Regions from separate parts of the Tardiphaga sp. OK246 genome, predicted to be linked through region 1. Evidence: riboswitches for the same ligand, from Rfam matches in the RefSeq annotation. Region 1 holds a riboswitch; each other region holds the start of a gene.
What was found. A riboswitch is a leader RNA that binds a small molecule or an ion and turns the genes downstream of it on or off. The one in region 1 is predicted to bind cobalamin.

Region 1 (4,358 bases):
GGTCTCTTCGAGCTGAGGCAACTTGCTGGCGGGATGATGCCGCGCGACTGCAAGTGCCTGCTGTTCGTTGATCTCGGTGATGGCGCGGCCATCGACGGCGGAGATGGTTTGCCGTTTGCCGTCCCAGCCAGTCAACCGATACACCGGCTCGTCGGCAACCATGTTCAATCGCAATTCGCGCGGATAGCGCGTGGCACCGGCAGCCTTCATCGCCTCGTCGGGAGAGAGCGCCACTTTCTCCCAGACGATGTCGGGCAATGCTGCCAGCCGCTCCTTGTCGGAGAGGCCGGGAAACGCGACATACATCATCACCACGCCGGAGATGAACCACATCGCGAAGAAGAGACATGTGACGATGCCGACCCAGCGGTGGCCGATATACAGCCACCGCCGGAGAGTGCGTGTCAGCTTGCGTGACAAGCTCAGAACTTCACGTTGACGGCGAGTTGAGCGGTGCGTGGCATGCCGAGCATCCACTGATTGTCGCTGTAGCTCGACGTCGCGTAGATCTTGTCGAACAGGTTGTAAACGCGCAGCGACACCGTGGTGTTGACGTCCGGCTTCCATTGCAGGCCGGCATTCACAACTGTGTAGCTCGGCATTTCCAGCGTATTCGCGTTGTCTGCATAGGTCTTGCCGACAATCTGCACGCCGGCATTGGCCGACCAGTTTGGCGCAAAGCCCCATGTTGCCCAGATATTGGAGACGTTCTGCGGGACATTGATCGGGACGTTGCCGGCAAAATTCACGCCGCTGGCCTGCAGGAAGTCGTCATACTTTGCGCGCAGGAGCGCGGTGTTGGCATCGATGCGCCAGCCGTATTCGAGCACGAGACCGATCGAGGCCTCGACACCGCGCGACGACTGCTGGCCGACCTGCTGAACCGCTCCGCCGCTACCGGGAACGACGGCCAGCAGATTGTTCTTCACGATCTCATAGGCAGCGAGCGTCCACTCGCCGCGGCCGCCCCAGAACGACTGCTTGACGCCGATCTCGGCCTGTTTGCCGGTCGCGAGGTCAAACTTCGCATTGGCGTTACTCGCCGAGATCAAGCCGCCGATGGTATCGACCGCCGTCGAATACTGGCCATAGAAAGCAAGGTTCTGAATCGGCGTATAGACGACGCCGGCGCGCCACGAGGTCGCCGAATAGTCCCGGGTGTAGCTGTTGGCGGGGGTGCGATAGTCGGTTCGTTCGACGGTCGGTTGGTCCTGGCGGACGCCGGCGATCAGCGACAATTGTTCGGTGACGGCCAGTCGGTTCTCGGCGAAGAATGCGTACTGATTGGCGACGCTCTTGAAGCCGGGAATCGTCGGGTCCGGGCTGCTGAACAGGCCGGGATCGAAATTATACGGATTGACCGATGAGGACCCGCTAAACGGCGAATTGTTGGTATGCTTGAAGTCGATGCGGTTAACGTCGAAGCCCGCCACGAAGGTGTTGACCATGCCGAACAGATGGCCCTCGAAGGTGGCGTCCATGCGGTCGCCGATCTGCTGCTGCTGGTGGAAGATCTCGAGATAATCGCCGCGATCGATCAGGCCGGTGCCGGAATTGAAGCCGTAGATCTCGACCTCCTTCCAGTGGCGCTTCGCATACATGTAATAGAGCGTGTTGCGCAGGGTGATGCCGTCGGCCACCTGCCACTCGGTCTTCACCTGGCTCCAACTGTCCTGATAGCGGATGTTGCTGTCGCTGACATTGTAGTTCTTGAAGCGGATCGCCTCATTGAGCTGGCCGTTAATCAGCGGCGTGCCGAAATATTTTGATGGATGGCGGTCGCCATAGTCGGTGGAGAGCGTCCAGGTGATGTCCTCGGTCTGCTTGATCTGCACGGCGGCGTGCAGCGCGATGTTCGAGGTGTTGTCGCGATCGACCCAACCATCGGACGCGTTGCCGGTGACGGCGATACGATAGGCGACGTCCTTGCTGACCGGGCCGCCGCTATCGAGAGCGATGCGGCGCGTCATGTTGCTGTCCAGAGAGATTTCGGCCTGGTTGCGTGGCACCCAGAGCGGCAGTTTCGAAATCACGTTGATAGCGCCGCCGATGGCGCCTTCGCCATACATGACGGAGGCGGGGCCGCGCAGCACTTCGATCTTCTCGGCGGTCCAGGTGTCGAAGGGGAAGTTCACCGTGCCGGAGCCGACATAGAGGCGTGTGCCGTCATAGAGCGACGTGACAGAGCCGCTGCCGGCGAAGCCGCGGGTGCTGAAAGCGATGCCGCCATTGCCGGGTTCACCGATGGCCGTAAAGCCGGTGGCATTCTGCGTGACGGCATCGACCACGTTCTGCTGGCCGCGCTCGGCCATGGTTTCCGCCGAGATCACCTCGACGCTGGCCGGCGTCTGCAGGCGCGTCAGGCCGAGGCGGCTGCCGGTCGACGTTGTGCCGGTGAGGTTGAGCGTCGGCGCTGCGAAGACGGGGCCTGTCGGCGTGGCAACCGGCGCGCCGGTATTGGCGGCGACATTGCGCTGCTGCCGCAAGCGCGCGGCGCGCGTGGCCTTGCCTGATGTGGCGCGGCGCGCGCGCGTTGGCGTCACCGTCGGCTGCACCACCACGGGGTCGAGTACGTGGTGCGATTGCGCAGGTCGCAGCGAGCCCTCGGCGGGCACAAGGAAGCAGGACAGTGCGACAGAGGAAAGAAGAGCTTTGCATTGCTTCAATGCGACGGGAGAAACGGAGGTCATCTACAGGACTCGCGGTTACGTGGCACGTCACCGCAAACCAAGTCTCGCCGCCGCTTTTCAAAGAGGCAGTGTGACTTCCACCAGGACACCCCGCCCAATGTGCTCGCGTGTGACCACGACTGGCGGCAGGTCTCCTGGCTCGCGGGTCACTGCCTGTCGCCGCCTTCCCAGGTGAACACCCAGTGGCTCTTGGCGCAGGCTCGCCGCTTACAGTTGCGGGGGCAGCCGCGGAATCGGGGGATCCCCCTCACCGCATTCCCTTTTGATCCCCGAAGGGAACCGTCACGTTCACGTTAAGGTGAAATTTCCAAATGTGTCAATCAAGTTGCTAGTCACTCGCAACGTGCGCTGACAGGTGTTGATATTGCGCATCACCTGTCATCGCAGCGTCAAGCGATCTGCCTAGAGCCACTGGTGCCAGAGCCAGGATCAGGAGTTCGCCATGGCGCTACATATTTCCCGTCGTCGCTTCCTCGCGCACTCAGCCGCAGCAGGCGCAAGCTTCCTGGCGATGCCTTACCTCAGCCGTGCGGCGGATCGTCCGCTCGTGTCGCATGGCGTGCAGTCCGGCGATGTCGGGACGAGCAGCGGCATGATCTGGTCGCGCGCGGATCGGCCGGCGCAGATGATGGTGGAGGTCGCCACTACCGAATCCTTCAGCAATGCGCGCATGTTGCCGGTTATCACGGCGCTGCCCGAGAGCGATTTCACGGCGAAGTTGCTGCTCGATAATCTGCCAGCCGGGCAGGACATCTTCTACCGCGTCAAATTCCGTGATTTGTCGCATACCGCAATCGTCGGCGAGCCGGTGATCGGCCGCTTCCGCACCGCGCCAGCGGATCGCCGCGATGTGTCCTTTGTCTGGGGCGGCGATGTCGCAGGGCAGGGCTGGGGCATCAACGCCGATGACGGCGGAATGGTCACCTTCGCCACCATGCGCAAGCACAATCCGGATTTCCTGATCCATTCCGGCGATACCATCTACGCCGACGGCCCGATCCTGCCTGAAACGAAACTGCCGGACGGCACGATCTGGAAAAACACCATCACGGTGCCGGAAAAGGCGAAGGTCGCCGAGACGCTCGATGAATTCCGCGCCGCGCACAAATACAATCTACTCGACGACAATGTCCGCGCATTCAATGCGCAGGTGCCGATCTTCGGCCAGTGGGACGATCACGAGGTCACCAACAACTGGTCGCTCTCGAAACAGTTACCGGCATCCTACAAGGAGCGCGACATCACGCTGCTGGCTGCGCGCGGCGCCCGTGCCTATCACGAGATGTATCCGATCTCGGTCAATCCGGCCGAACCGGGCCGCGTCTATCGCACGCTCAATTACGGCCCGCATCTCGACGTCTTCATGCTGGACGAGCGCAGCTATCGCGGGCCCAACGGCCCGAACCTGCAGGACACCTATGGTCCCCATGCGTATTTCATCGGTCCGGAGCAGATGGCCTGGCTGAAGCGCGCATTGATGGCCTCGAAGGCGACCTGGAAGGTCATCGCCTCGGATATGCCGATCGGCCTCGTCGTCTATGACAACGCCGCCGACAAAACCGGGTCTGAGGCCATCGCACAGGGCGACGGACCAGTGCGGGGCCGCGAGCTGGAAATCGCCGATATCCTGCGCTTCATCAAATCGGCCGGTATCCGCAACACGGTCTG
Region 2 (4,358 bases), on a different contig from region 1:
ACCCCCGAGCATGCGCAGCACGACGATCTTCGCCTTGGCCAGCGTCCGTTCGACATAGAGATCGACCGACGCGGGATGGCCGAGCGCCAGCATATTCGTGAGCCGTACGCTCGGGAAATCGTCCGATAGCGTCGCATGCGCCGCATTGAACGCCGCCAGATCGCTGTCTGCCGCAGACAGCACGACGATATCAGCGGTGTCCTGCCCGAGATCGCGGGCGACGTCGCCGTCGTCAATGCTGCCGGAGGTATCGAGCTTCAGATGCATGCGGGTGAACCTGCGTTACCCGGCGAGTGCCTTTCGCACGGCGTCGCCGTCGAATCCCTTGAGGCCGATGACCACCAGATGCTCGGCCTGCATCACGTCCGGCCGGGCGAAGGCGAGTTCAACGCGAGCGCCAACGGCCTGCACGACGATCGGCGCAGATTTATCGGCGATGCGGGCATGGCCCTTCACACGGAGGACACCGTCGAGGCCGAGCGCGTCGCTGATGCGTGCGCGCATCGCATCGATGCTCGCAGCAGCGGTGGGTTTGACGACGATGCTGTCGAAGTCGTCATGGTCGTGTTCTTCCTCCTCGCCGTGATGACCGACGCGGGCAGCCATGTCGTCCTCGGCGGCGGCATTGAGGCCGATCAGCACCGATGGCGCGAGATCGCCCTTGGAGCGCACGATGCTGACACCGGGGCGCAACACGGCTTTCAGCTTGGCTTCGATCTCGGCGAGCTTTTCTGGAGCGACGAGATCGCTTTTCGACAAAACCACCAGATCAGCGCAAGCGAGCTGGTCCTCGAACACTTCCTCGATGGGGTCGTCGTGTTCGATGCCTTCGTCCTTGGCGCGCTGTTCGGCAACAGCGTCTTCGTCCAGCGTGACACGGCCTTCAGAGAGCGCCAGCGCGTCGACGACAGTGACGACGCCATCGACAGTGGCGCGAGTCTTCACTGCCGGCCAGGCAAAGGCCTTCAACAGCGGCTGCGGCAGCGCGAGGCCGGAGGTCTCGATGACGATGGCATCGAGTGGACGCTCGCGCGACAGCAGCTTATCCATGGTCGGCACGAAGTCGTCGGCGACGGTGCAGCAGATGCAGCCATTGGTAAGCTCGACGATATCGCCGGGCGCACAGGCCTTTGCCGCGCATTCCTCGACCAGACCGCCATCGAAACCGGCATCGCCGAACTCATTGACGATCACGGCGATGCGGCGGCCATCGGCCTGGGTCAGCAGCGAGCGCAGCAGCGTGGTCTTGCCGGCGCCGAGAAATCCGGTGAGGACGGTGACGGGAACGCGGGACATTCAATTCTCCTGGGAACGCTTGAGCCAGAGCGGAAGCCCGGCGGCAATGAAAGCAACATTCGGCACGGCGGCCGCGATGATCTGGTTGAGGCGGCCCTGCGCATCGCGAAACGCGCGGCCGAGCGGTGTCTCCGGCACGAGGCCGAGGCCAACTTCGTTGGACACGAAAACGATCGGATAGCGCGAGACATCGAGGAAGCGCACCAGACGCTTTGCCTCGATCTCCGGATCGCGCTCGGCAAACATCAGATTCGACAGCCATAGCGTCAGGCAATCCACCAGCACGACGCGGCCGACCGTCGCCTCGCGCGTCAGCGCATCGACCAGCGCCAGCGGCTCTTCCACGGTGATCCAGCCTTCGCCGCGCTGCTTGCGATGCTGCGCGATGCGGGCATGCATCTCGTCGTCACCGGCCGTTGCAGTCGCAAGATAGACTTTGGTCAGGCCGATGCCATCGACCAGCCTCTCGGCGAAAGTTGACTTGCCGGACCGCGCACCGCCCAGCACCAACGTGGTGGAGACCGCGGTCATTTCGGCGCACGCCCATCTTCAGGCGACCAACGCATCGGCGGCACGCGCGCGACCATGCCCTTGCGCAGCACCTCGGCGCGCTCGCGCCATGGCACCAGGCCGTAGTCGGCCTTCTGATAGGACTCCACGAAAGACACCAGCGCCGCGCTGCCGCTATCGGTCTGCAGATCGCCGAACAGGAACGTGTAGCCATCAGGGCTCGTCACCGCAACGGTTGCTGGCCGCTTGCAGACGCTGAGACACTGCACCGGACGCACCATCACGGCGGCATCGCCATCGCCGAGCGCGGCCTTCACCGCATCGAACATGTCCGGCCCGACGATCGTGCCGGTTTCGGCGGCCTTGCAGCTGATGCACACGCTCACGACAACGGGACCCGCCGGCACGGGGCGCGGCGGTTCGACCGAAATTTGTTCGCCAGAGATATCGGCGCTGTCGTGATCCATTACATGCTCAGTTCATGCCCTCGCGGGCCTACGAGCTTTGTTGGATCGCGCCGACAGCATGGCCGTCAGTTCGCTCCCGTCCGGTGCACCCCGCCCCGACGACGCCACCAAAGCACAGTTCGTGATGGCAGGTCTCCTGGCTTGCGAGTCACAGCCTGTTGCCGCCTTCCCAAGAATTCTGAAGAATTCCCAGTGGCACCGGCGCGGGCTCGTCGCTTACAGTTGCGGGGGCAGCGCCGGCCTCAAACCGGCTTCCCTATTCACCTTCCACGCGGAAGGACCATCGCAAAAGACGCTATCTGCCGGGTGCGCCGGGGTCAACCGCGCCGACGGACTGTCGCCCGGACCTGTTGACCTTGCAGGTCGTCTTGCGTCAGTTAGGCCGCGAAAAGGAACCCTATGTCCGCCCATTCCCAGCCCTTGTGGCAGCCGCCCGCCATTGCGCCTGTTGACCCGCAGATCGCGGCAGGAATCCGCGCTGCCATCGACGGCAAGGCCAAGCCGCTGGGATCGCTCGGACGAATCGAGGAGCTGGCATTGCAACTCGGCATGATCCGGCATCCAGGCGAACCGCGCGGTGACAATGCCGTGCTGCTGGTGTTCGCGGGGGATCACGGACTGGTGGCCGAAGGCGTGTCGCAATATCCATCGGCGGTCACGGTCGCGATGGTGATGACCTATCTGGCCGGCCGCGCCACGGCCAATGCTTTCGCCGCGGCCAATGACATCGGTGTGCGCGTGATCGACATCGGCGTCGCCGCCGAGCTGCCGGTGCACCCGAAGCTGATCGATGCAAAGGTCCGCATGGGTACGGCGAATGCCGCGCGCGAGCCAGCGATGACGGCAGAGCACGCGGCCGATGCGCTGACGCGCGGCTTCAGAATCGCCGTCGGTGAGATCAAGGCCGGCGCAGACATCATCGCGCTCGGCGAGATGGGAATTGGCAACACGGCCTCCTCGGCACTGGTGGTTCATCGACTCGCACCGGCACCCCTGAATGATTGTATCGGCGTTGGCGCCGGGCAGGATGATGCCGGCATGGCGCGCAAGCGCGCGGCGATCACGAAGGCGGCAGCGCGCAGCGACGCAACTGCGCCACTGGATGTGCTGGCCCAATTAGGCGGGCTGGAAATCGCGGGCATGGCCGGAGCGATCCTCGGCGCAGCTTCGCAACGGCGGCCGGTGATCATCGACGGCTTCATCTCCAGCGCCGCGGCATTGCTCGCCGTTCGTCTGTGCCCGGCCGCACGCGACTACTGCGTCTTCGCGCACCGTTCGGCTGAACGCGGCCACGACATCGTACTCAACGCGCTCGATGCCCAGCCGCTACTTGATCTCGGCTTGCGGCTCGGTGAAGGCACCGGCGCGCTGCTTGCGGTGCCGTTGGTCCGTGCCGCTGCGCGCATGCTGACCGATGTTGCGAGCCTCGACGACGTGCTGGCCGGAAAGATCTAGATGAGGCTGGATCCGCATCTTTTGAATGCGATCCGTTTCCTGACGGTGCTGCCGGTACCGGCAACTGTCGACGCGCAAGGGCCTGACTGGCTTGCGCGTGCAATGAAGTATTTTCCGGTGGTCGGCGCCGGCATCGGTGCTGCATCCGCAATCGTGTTTCTCGTTGTCGGCGAATTCTGGTCACCGCTGATTTCCGCCCTGCTGGCGATCACGACAAGCATCGCTCTGACCAGCGCGCTGCATGAAGACGGCCTTGCCGATACGGCCGACAGTTTCGGCGGAGGCTGGACGATCGAAAAGCGTCTTGCAATCATGAAGGACAGCCGCATCGGCACCTACGGGGCGCTCGCACTTTGCCTGGGCACGGCGCTGCGCATTGCGGCGCTCGCCATATTGCCGCTGTGGGCAGGTGCGGCAGCGCTGATCGCCGTCCACGCCGCAGCACGCGCCATGCCGGCCTTCGTGATGAACCGCCTGCCCTATAGCGGCGATACCAGTGCGATGAAGGTCACTTACGCCGAGGCGCCCGTGCGATTTGAGGAATCGTTGTTTGCACTTGGTGTGGTCGTGCTTGCAGCAATCCCGCTTGCGCTCGTCTCGGTCGCATCGCTTTTTGCGGGTCTTCTGCTC
Region 3 (4,358 bases), on a different contig from region 1:
GTCATGCTCGGCGATGGCCTCAATCCGGCTGCCAATTTGGGATCGTTTGACCGGATCGTCGTGACCGCCGCAGTGGAGGAGGTGCCGGTGGCGCTGACCGATCGGCTTGAGGAGGGGGGTATTCTGCTTGCGCCGGTTGGTCCTCATAATGGTGTCCAGACCCTGGTCCGGATCCGCAAAACCGGGGATGGATTGGAGCGAAAGGAGCTCGTGGATGTACGTTTCGTGCCTGCACTTCCGGGCATCGCGCGCGAACTCTGAAAAAAGTTCGTGAACGGCTGTCACGTGTTGGTCGCAAGGTTAAAGGCTTGGTAACGGAGACGGTGTTTACTCAATTCAGTTGTTTGTTGCGTATGAGTGAGTAACCAATGTCCAGCGTTGTCGAGTTGCTTTACTCGCGCCGCGCTCCGCAGGTCGCGGTGCTGGCGCTGATGTCTATCGGTTTTGCCGGCTGCAGCGCCGACATGCAGACACGGCTATCTCAGAATCCAAATTTTGACTCAGGTCAGTCCCGTGGCTTTGGCTGGCAAGGCGAAACCACCGGCTCGGTACCGCAGCGCGCACCGCGCGCGCCGGTCGAGCGCCAGGAACTGCCACAATATCAGCGCCCGGCCTATAATCCGCAGCCGCAGTATCAATCCCAGGCTTTGCCGCCGCCGATCTCGGCGCCGCAGTCCTATCCGACAGCTCGTCCGGTTGCGTCGGCTGCTCCCGTCAGCGGGGGCGGCAACGGTATGTATACGCCGCCGCCCGCACGCGCGCCGATCGAAACCACCGGCTCCACGGCGCCGCGCTCGGTTGCAGCGACCAACGGCCTTGCCCGTGATGGCGGCACCTCGATCATCGTCGGCACCAGCGATACGCTCGATGGTCTGGCGAAGCGCTACAACGTCTCGTCGGCTGCGATCCTGCAGGCCAATGGCTACAAGGGGCCGCGCGCGCTGTCGCCCGGCCAGTCGCTGATCATTCCGCGCCAGGGCGCCGCGGCAACTCCGGCCGTTGCCGCTGCTCCGAGCAAACCTGCCGTCGGCGCGTCGACCACGCATTTCGTCAATCGCGGCGATACACTGATGAGCATCTCGCGCCGGAACAACGTGCCGGTGGCCGAACTCGCGCGCGCCAATGGTCTGGCGCCGACTGCCCAGTTGAAGCTCGGCTCCAAGATCACGGTACCCGGCGCGCGTACGGCCAATGCAGCTCCTGCAGCCGCGCCGCTCGCTGCGCCCGTCGCAGCCGTGACGGCTGCTCCGGCTGGCGCGGTCACGTCCGCTGCCGTGGCCCGTGTTGCTTCTGCCGAACCCGCACAGAAGGCCCGTCTGGCAAGTGCCACGACGACGCCTGAGGAAATCGCGCCGGAATCGCCGACTAAAGCCGCTGACGCAACCGGCGCTTTGCCGACGTTCCGTTGGCCGGTGCGCGGCCGCGTGGTCACAGGCTACGGCGCCAAGACCAATGGCAAGTCCAACGACGGCATCAACGTCGCCGTGCCGGAAGGCACGCCGATCAAGGCTGCCGAAGATGGCGTCGTTGCCTATTCTGGCAACGAGCTGAAGGGCTACGGCAATCTGGTCCTCGTTCGTCACTCCAACGGCTACGTCACCGCATATGCCCATGCGAGTGAGCTGATGGTGAAGCGTGGCGAGACCATCAAGCGCGGTCAGGTGATCGGCAAGTCCGGCCAGTCCGGTGAGGTTACTTCGCCGCAGCTTCACTTCGAAATCCGCAAGGGCTCGTCGCCGGTCGATCCGCTGCAGTTCCTCAACGGGGCGTAAGCGCAATCCACGAAGTGTAGTTCGCATTTAAGCAAGCCCGGCCTCGTGCCGGGCTTGCTGCGTTTGATCTCGGGGCTGCGGCCCACTCCAGCTCCGAAATCTTCAACGCGCTGCTGCGAGTGGGCAGCTTGCGCACGCAAGCTCGGTTGACTGCCGCGCGATGTTGCCCATATGTGAACATGTCGTGGTTCTTCGGGAAGGTTTGCCCGAAGCTAAGAGGGAAGCCGGTGAGGCGTTAAGCCAAGGCCGGAGCTGCCCCCGCAACTGTAAGCGGTGAGCCGCTGTCCATTAAAGTCACTGAGACCTGCAAAGGTTTTGGGAAGGCCGGACAGCAGCATTGACCCGCGAGCCAGGAGACCTGCCTCGACAACATAAACGTCCTCGGGCGGGGTGTCCCGGTGGTGCGGTTGCGATTCCGCGACTGCCGTCGTGGAATCCAGACGTGTCACTTTGGCCTTTTGCCCCCAATCATTGGGGTTAAGCCATGTCTACTGTGTCAAAGTCTACTTCTTCAAAATCAGCTACTTCACTTCCTGTTGCTGCATTGGGCACGCCACGGATCGGTCCGCGGCGTGAGCTCAAGATGGCGCTGGAAAGCTATTGGTCCGGTGCAATCGACGAGAATGCGCTGATCGATGTCGGCGTCGGGCTGCGTGCCGCAAATTGGGCGCGTCAGAAGTCGCTCGGGATCACGGTCATGCCGTCGAACGACTTCTCATTCTACGATCAGGTACTCGATACCAGCGTCATGGTAGGCGCCATTCCCAAAGTCTATGGCTGGAAGGGAGGAGACGTTTCCTTCGCGACCTATTTTGCCATGGCACGTGGATCACAAGGCGCCGCGCATGACGAGGCCTGTACACACGGCTCTCATGCGCGTGACACGTCGCAAGGCGCACCAGCACAGGAGATGACCAAGTGGTTTGATACCAACTACCACTTCATGGTGCCTGAACTGGCGCAGGATCAGACCTTCAGTCTCGCATCGCGCAAGCCGATCAAGGAGTACGAGGAGGCGAGATCGCTGGGTTATCAGACACGACCCGTGCTAGTCGGGCCTGTGACCTATCTGAAACTGGCCAAGAGCGCGGATGCGTCATTCGATCCGGTGACACTGCTCGACAGATTGCTGCCTGTTTACGTCGAGGTGCTCGGGGAACTAGCCGATAGCGGCGCCGAGTGGGTGCAACTGGATGAGCCATGTCTGGTGCTCGATCTCGACGCGCCGGCCCGGCAGGCGCTGCAAAAGACATATGCGGCTTTTGCCGAAGCGGTTCCGCAACTCAGGATCATGCTGAACACGTATTTTGGTGAGCTGGGCGACAACCTCGATTTGGCCCTGTCGCTTCCCGTCGCCGGGCTTCATCTCGATCTGGTCCGCGCGCAGGACCAGTTCGATGAAGTCGCTGCGAAGGCGCGGAAGGACATGATCCTCTCGCTGGGCGTGATCGATGGCCGCAATATCTGGCGATCCGATCTGTCCAGTCTGCTCGATAGTCTGGAACCCATGGTCGATCTCTTGGGGAGGGATCGCGTTGAGCTCGCGCCGTCGTGTTCGCTGCTACATGTGCCGATCGATCTCAGCCTTGAGACTGATCTCGATCCGGACGTCAAAAGCTGGCTGGCTTTTTCGATCCAGAAGATGGAAGAGCTGGCCGCACTTGGAGCAGCGCTGGCTGGCAGCCGCGCTGATGTCGCTGCAACGCTTGCCGCGTCGGATGCCGCGGCGGCTGCGCGACTGGCGTCGTCGAAGATCCACGATCTTGCGGTCGCCAAACGCGTCGCCTCTGTTGACGCGACCATGCGTCGTCGGGGCAGTGACTTTGCCACGCGCGCTGCCGAACAGCACCGACGCTTCAAACTGCCGGCATTTCCGACAACGACCATCGGCTCGTTTCCGCAGACCGCGGAAGTGAGAAACGCTCGCGGGGCCCATGTCAGGGGCACGCTCAGCGATGCTGCCTACAAGACGTTCCTGCAGAACCAGACGGCGAGGGCGGTGCGCTGGCAGGAGAATATCGGCCTCGACGTGCTGGTGCATGGCGAGTTCGAGCGCAACGACATGGTGCAGTATTTTGGTGAGCAACTTTCCGGCTTCGCCTTCACCAAGCATGGCTGGGTGCAATCCTATGGCTCCCGCTGCGTGCGGCCACCTGTGCTGTTCGGCGACGTGTCCCGGCCGCATCCGATGACCGTCGAATGGTGGCAGTACTCACAGTCGCTCACCGAACGTCCGATGAAGGCCATGCTGACAGGGCCTGTCACGATCCTGAACTGGTCGTTCGTGCGTGACGACATTCCCCGCGAAGTCGCGTGTCGCCAGATCGCGCTCGCGATACGCGATGAGGTGGCCGATCTGGAAAAGGCTGGCGCCGGTATGATCCAGATCGACGAAGCGGCACTCCGCGAAGGGCTTCCGCTGCGCAAATCGGAATGGAAGTCCTATCTCGATTGGGCCGTGGAGAGCTTCCGCATCTGTTCGTCAGGCGTGCGGGATGACACGCAGATCCATACGCATATGTGCTACTCGGAGTTCAACGACATCATCGATGCGATCGGTGCCATGGATGCCGATGTGATCTCCAT

Region 2: linked by a shared signal. The riboswitch ahead of CHC01_RS16325 (DUF1636 family protein) and the one ahead of CHC01_RS22495 (TonB-dependent receptor) in region 1 are both predicted to bind cobalamin.
Region 3: linked by a shared signal. The riboswitch ahead of metE (5-methyltetrahydropteroyltriglutamate--homocysteine S-methyltransferase) and the one ahead of CHC01_RS22495 (TonB-dependent receptor) in region 1 are both predicted to bind cobalamin.

What each region holds. Positions count from the first base shown of each region.
Region 1 is NZ_FZOX01000005.1:216,931-221,288, forward strand. Features, by position in the region: gene CHC01_RS22490 (PepSY-associated transmembrane domain-containing protein) at 1-420, opposite strand, end outside; gene CHC01_RS22495 (TonB-dependent receptor) at 423-2,690, opposite strand; cobalamin riboswitch at 2,798-2,989, opposite strand; gene CHC01_RS22500 (alkaline phosphatase D family protein) at 3,133-4,358, shown strand, end outside.
Region 2 is NZ_FZOX01000003.1:709,675-714,032, forward strand. Features, by position in the region: gene cobN (cobaltochelatase subunit CobN) at 1-267, opposite strand, end outside; gene cobW (cobalamin biosynthesis protein CobW) at 283-1,296, opposite strand; gene cobU (bifunctional adenosylcobinamide kinase/adenosylcobinamide-phosphate guanylyltransferase) at 1,297-1,827, opposite strand; gene CHC01_RS16325 (DUF1636 family protein) at 1,824-2,273, opposite strand; cobalamin riboswitch at 2,383-2,573, opposite strand; gene cobT (nicotinate-nucleotide--dimethylbenzimidazole phosphoribosyltransferase) at 2,673-3,728, shown strand; gene cobS (adenosylcobinamide-GDP ribazoletransferase) at 3,729-4,358, shown strand, end outside.
Region 3 is NZ_FZOX01000002.1:975,525-979,882, reverse strand. Features, by position in the region: gene CHC01_RS12020 (protein-L-isoaspartate(D-aspartate) O-methyltransferase) at 1-261, shown strand, start outside; gene CHC01_RS12015 (M23 family metallopeptidase) at 369-1,772, shown strand; cobalamin riboswitch at 1,941-2,152, shown strand; gene metE (5-methyltetrahydropteroyltriglutamate--homocysteine S-methyltransferase) at 2,257-4,358, shown strand, end outside.